2 linked regions of the Actinoallomurus bryophytorum genome follow. The protein of the gene in region 1 interacts with the protein of each later gene in a pairwise test. Links are inferred from orthologs where the notes say so. Each region holds a gene or a part of one and is shown in the gene's direction. Other genes may lie near its edges.

Evidence for each region. Proteins that work in one complex are often made in the same cells at the same time.
Region 2: the proteins of FB559_RS25725 (region 1) and ftsZ interact in binary tests that used the Escherichia coli proteins (3 or more experiments, as listed by UniProt). The link is inferred for Actinoallomurus bryophytorum from one-to-one orthologs.

The regions. Positions count from the first base shown.
Region 1 is NZ_VFOZ01000001.1:5,485,857-5,488,661, forward strand. What follows is about bases 3-2,798. They hold FB559_RS25725 (rod shape-determining protein), read left to right. Parts: upstream 3-782; coding sequence 783-1,814; downstream 1,815-2,798. Other genes in these bases: FB559_RS25715 (hypothetical protein), read left to right, coding at 3-55; ndk (nucleoside-diphosphate kinase), read left to right, coding at 162-593; mreC (rod shape-determining protein MreC), read left to right, coding at 1,830-2,798. Outside these bases: more of FB559_RS25715, read left to right, coding at 1-2; more of mreC, read left to right, coding at 2,799-2,805. UniProt on the Escherichia coli protein: Forms membrane-associated dynamic filaments that are essential for cell shape determination. Acts by regulating cell wall synthesis and cell elongation, and thus cell shape.
Region 2 is NZ_VFOZ01000001.1:11,366-14,288, reverse strand. What follows is about bases 1-2,914. They hold ftsZ (cell division protein FtsZ), read left to right. Parts: upstream 1-708; coding sequence 709-2,121; downstream 2,122-2,914. Other genes in these bases: FB559_RS00055 (YggS family pyridoxal phosphate-dependent enzyme), read left to right, coding at 2,195-2,902; FB559_RS00065 (cell division protein FtsQ/DivIB), read left to right, coding at 1-413. UniProt on the Escherichia coli protein: Essential cell division protein that forms a contractile ring structure (Z ring) at the future cell division site. The regulation of the ring assembly controls the timing and the location of cell division.

The DNA.
Region 1 (2,805 bases):
CGCCGCGGCTCCGGACACCGGCGGGGCCGCCCTGCGGGCCGGATGGGGCGGGTAGGATCGCAGCCACACGCGGAGGCCCGGCCGCGATCGCCGCGGATCCAGCGCGACACGGCCGTGTTCCAGGCGGCGAAGGCGCGGCCCCCCGCCGACGACCGCAATCCATGACGCTAGGAGAACCACCCGTGTCCGAACGCACCCTCATCCTCGTCAAGCCCGACGGCGTACGCCGGGGGCTTGTCGGCGACGTGATCGCGCGCATCGAGCGCAAGGGCCTGAAGCTCGTCGCGCTGGAGCTTCGCACGCTCGAGCGCGACGTCGCCGAGACCCACTACGAGGAGCACCGCGAAAAGCCGTTCTTCGGCTCGCTGGTGGAGTTCATCACGGGTGGTCCGCTCGTCGCCATGGTGGTCGAGGGACCGCGTGCGATCGAGGCGTTCCGCGGGCTGGCCGGCGCGACCGACCCGGTGGCCGCCGGGCCCGGCACGGTCCGTGGCGACCACGCGCTGGAGATCCAGGAGAACATCGTGCACGGCTCCGACTCCACCTACTCCGCCGAGCGTGAGATCAAGCTCTTCTTCCCGAACCTTTTCTGACGTCGGCGTGAACACGCGCGGGCCGGAGCGACTCCGGTCCGCGCGTTTGTTTTACCATGACCGGGCCCTGACCGGAGCACAACCGATCGGCGACGCGCGCCGATTGGTCCTGCATCAACTGGCGTGTTCCGAGTTACCATGACAATGCGCTCCTGCACGCCCGCCAATCTCGAAGGGCTGCCTTTCTTCATGGGTAACAAGCTGTCGTTCCTCGGCCGCGACATGGCGGTAGATCTAGGTACGGCGAACACGTTGGTCTACGTCCGCGGTCGCGGCATCGTGCTCAACGAGCCCTCTGTCGTGGCGATCAACACGAACACGGGCAAGATCGTCGCCGTCGGTATCGAAGCCAAGCGGATGATCGGCCGTACGCCGGGCAACATCGTCGCGGTGCGTCCGCTGAAGGACGGCGTGATCGCCGACTTCGACGTGACCGAACGCATGTTGCGCTATTTCATCCAAAAAGTGCATAAACGACGACATTTCGCCAAACCGCGGATCGTCGTGGCCGTGCCCAGCGGGATCACCGGGGTGGAGCAGCGCGCGGTGAAGGAGGCCGGCTACCAGGCCGGAGCCAGGCGCGTCTACATCATCGAAGAGCCGATGGCCGCCGCGATCGGCGCCGGGCTCCCGGTGCACGAGCCGACCGGCAACATGGTCGTCGACATCGGCGGTGGCACCACCGAGGTCGCGATCATCTCGCTCGGCGGCATCGTGACGAGCCAGTCGATCCGCGTCGGCGGAGACGAGCTCGACCAGGCGATCATCTCCTACGCGAAGAAGGAGTACTCCCTCATGCTGGGGGAGCGCACCTCCGAAGAGATCAAGATGGCGATCGGGTCCGCGTACCCGTTCGAGGACGAGCCGCACGCCGAGATCCGCGGTCGCGATCTCGTGAGCGGCCTGCCGAAGACCGTCGTGATCTCCGCCGAGGAGATACGCCGCGCGATCGAGGAGCCGGTCAACACCGTGGTCGACGCGGTCAAGACCACGTTGGACAAGTGCCCGCCCGAGCTCTCCGGCGACATCATGGACCGCGGCATCGCCTTGACCGGCGGTGGCGCGCTGCTGAAGAACATCGATGAGCGTCTCCGCGAAGAGACCGGCATGCCGATCCACATGGTCGACAACCCGCTCGACTCGGTCGTGCTCGGTTCAGGCAAGTGCGTCGAGGACTTCGAGGCACTTCGGCAGGTCCTCGTACCCGAACCCAGGCGTTAGAGGGGCGTCCGGCCGGTGAACGACACCCGGCGAACTCGCGCCGTGCTCGGTGTCCTGCTGCTCGTCTCGCTCGCGATGATCACCGTGGACTACCGCGGTGGCGACAACTCGCCGCTGAGCGCGCTGCGCGGCTTCGGCGAGGCCATCTTCGGCCCGATCGAGCAGGGCGCCACCGCGGTCGTGCGCCCGGTCGCCGGTGCGTTCCACACGTTCACCGGCGCGCCCGGCGCGCACCGCCGCATCAACCGGCTCGAACGCGAGAACCAGCAGCTCCGGCAGCAGCTGCGGACCGGGCAGACCGACCGCAAACGCGCCGACGAGCTCAGCCGCCTCCTCGGCACGTCCGGGCTCGGCGGCTACCGCATCGTCCCGGCCGAGGTCATCTCCTCCGGAGAGGGCCTGGAGGACACCGTCTCCCTCGACGTCGGCAGCGGCAACGGCGTCCGGCCGAACATGACCGTGCTGTCCGGCGACGGGCTGGTCGGCCGTGTCACCCAGGTCGGGCCGTCCACCTCGACGGTGATGCTCGCCACCGACGCCGCGTCCTCGATCGGCGGGAGACTGGAGAACTCCGGCGAGATCGGCATCGTGCAGGGGGCCGGGCGGCGCGGCGGTTCGGCGCTGAAGTTCCAGCTTCTCGACTCGACCGTGGTCATGGAGCCGGGACAGCGCATCGTCTCGTTCGGCTCCCAGGGCGACCGGCCGTACGTCCCCGGCGTCCCGATCGGCACCGTCACCAAGATCGAGCGCACTCCCGGATCGCTGACCCGCACCGCCTTCGTGACCCCCTACGTGCACTTCACCTCGCTCGATGTCGTCGGCGTGGTGGTGGCCCCGCCCAAACGCAACCCGCGCGACTCGGTGCTCCCGCCCTCTCCGTCACCCTCACCGACGGCTCCGCCGCCCGTACCGCCCGCGCCGGTTTCGCCGCCGTCCCAGGCGGCCGGCTCGCCGCCGCCCGAGTCCCGGCCGGCTCCGACCCCGACGAGAG
Region 2 (2,923 bases), 5.5 Mb from region 1 along the record:
CCACGGTGCGCATCGTGGTACGCGAGCGCACCCCGATCGCCGCCGTCCAGGACGACAACCGCTTTCTCCAGATCGACCGGTACGGCGTGACCGTCCTCACATCGGCGGCGCGCCCGAGAGGTCTTCCGTCACTCACCGTCGCGAATCCCGTGCCGTCGGATCCGTCCCTGCGCGCCGGGCTCGCGGTGATCCAGGCCCTGCCGCCGTGGATCTCCCACCGGGTCGCGAGCGTCGAGGCGCCGACGCCGGAAGCGGTGACGTTGCGGCTCAAGGAGGGGGTCGCCATCGTCTGGGGTGCCCCGGAACGCACGCCGGACAAGCTACGGTTGCTCTACGGATTGCTGAGCACCACTCCGCGACGCGGCATCAAGACCATCGACGTGAGTTCGCCCGAGGTCGTCACCACCGAGTAGCGGTGAACCCCCTGGGCACGCCACACTGGGTCGGCCGCGTGACGGGGGAGTTCGGAGCGTGGCAACCGATGAAAATCAGGATGAGTGGGATGTCGCGCGACACGCCGATCGGCTCGGGGCCGGGTTAGTTGACCCTGCAGTGGTGCGCCCCTACTGTCCGTATCAGCCTTAGGTTGACATAACTCTAAGTCTCAACTTGAGGGTGAGGGTTCCGGCCCTGTAGGAGAAACGTGACGGCCGTCCGTACGGGCGGTCGCAGATCATAACGACAGAGCGAGCGGAAGGGCCCCTCGTTGTGGCAGCACCGCAGAATTACCTAGCGGTCATCAAGGTCGTCGGCATCGGCGGCGGCGGTGTCAATGCCGTCAACCGCATGATCGAAGAGGGCCTCAAGGGTGTCGAGTTCATCGCGATCAACACCGACGCCCAAGCGCTGCTCATGAGTGATGCCGACGTCAAGCTCGACGTCGGCCGCGAGCTCACCCGCGGGCTCGGCGCTGGGGCCAACCCCGATGTGGGCCGTAAGGCCGCCGAGGATCACCGCGAAGAGATCGAAGAGGTGCTCAAGGGCGCCGACATGGTCTTCGTGACCGCAGGCGAGGGTGGCGGCACCGGCACGGGCGGCGCGCCCGTGGTGGCCAGCATCGCCCGTTCGCTCGGCGCGCTCACCATAGGTGTGGTGACCCGCCCGTTCAGCTTCGAGGGCAAGCGGCGCGCCATGCAGGCCGAGGCCGGCATCGAGACGCTGCGCGACGAGGTCGACACGCTCATCGTCATTCCCAACGACCGGCTGCTGTCGATCTCCGATCGTCAGGTCAGCGTGCTCGACGCCTTCAAGGCGGCCGACCAGGTGCTGCTCTCCGGTGTTCAGGGCATCACCGACCTGATCACCACGCCGGGTCTGATCAACCTCGACTTCGCCGACGTCAAGTCGGTCATGTCCGGAGCCGGTTCGGCCCTCATGGGCATCGGGTCGGCCCGTGGCGACGACCGCTCGGTCGCCGCGGCCGAGATGGCGATCTCCAGCCCGCTGCTGGAGGCCAGCATCGACGGCGCCCACGGCGTACTGCTGTCCATCTCCGGTGGGTCCGATCTCGGTCTGTTCGAGATCAACGAGGCGGCGCAGCTGGTGTCCAACGCGGCGGCGTCCGACGCCAACATCATCTTCGGCGCGGTCATCGACGACGCGCTCGGCGACGAGGTGCGCGTCACGGTGATCGCGGCGGGCTTCGACGAGGTCCAGTCCGAGGGCAGGTCCGGGCCACCCGCCGAGTCCAAGCGCAGTGCCCCATCACGGCCGCCCGTCGCCGCGCCGCCGGTGGCGACGCCCCAGGCGGCGCCCCGCCCGATCGTCCCGCCGCAGGCGCCCGCGCCGCCACGGGTCACGCCGGTGCCCGCGCCGAGCCCGCAGCGCGGCTCGGAGTCGGCCGATGACGACCACAAGTCATCGCCTCCGAAGTCCGACCAGGCCAAGCCGCAGGAGACCAAGGCCGAGCCGGCACGGGCCGAAAAGTCCGACGAACAATCGCGCGACTCCGGAGGCACGGCTCCGCCACGCTCCGCCTCGAATGAGGCCGTCGCGGGCCCTAAGGTGCCGCGGCCGGCGACCGAGCCGACCGCGGCGCGCCTGAACACCGACGCGGCTCGCCGCCGTCCCGTCGTCTTCGACGAGGACGACGATCTGGACGTGCCGGACTTCCTCAAGTAGTGACGGTTCCCCGCCGGCCCGGTGCCGGCGCCCGCGGGGACGCGTCTCCGTCTCCCGCGAAGAGTGAAGAGGCATGAGCCGCATACAGGACCTCGCCGCGAATCTGGCGGCCGTGCGCGAACGCATCTCGAAGGCGTGTGACGCGGCCGGCCGCTCTCCCGGCGAAGTCACCCTGGTGGCGGTCACCAAGACCTTTCCCGCCTCGGACGTACGCCTCCTGGCCGAGCTCGGCATCACCGACGTCGCCGAGAACCGCGACCAGGAGGCGGCCGCGAAGACCACGGAGTGCCGCGACCTGGATCTGACCTGGCATTTCGTCGGGCAGCTTCAGACCAACAAGGCCCGTTCGGTGGTCTCCTACGCCGACGTCGTCCACTCTGTCGACCGGGCGCGGCTCGTCAAGGCGCTGTCGCGGGCGGCCGTCGACGCGGAGCGTTCGGTGCGCTGCCTCATCCAGGTCTCACTCGACGAGGCGGCGCCGGACGAAGAGGGCCGGGGCGGCGTACACCCGGACGGAGTGCTCGCGCTCGCGGACGCGCTCGACGCCGCGGACGCGCTCGCACTCGGCGGCGTCATGGCGGTGGCTCCGCTCGGCGCGGACCCGGCCCCGGCATTCGCCCGGCTGGCAGAGATCTCCCATTCTCTTCGCGCCGCGTATCCCGCCGCCAAAACGGTCTCGGCGGGCATGAGCGGAGATATGGAACAGGCCATCGTGAGTGGCGCGACACACGTCCGTGTTGGTACGGCGTTGCTCGGAGGCCGACGGGCAATCGTCAGGTAATGTCCCCACAGTGGACCTTGG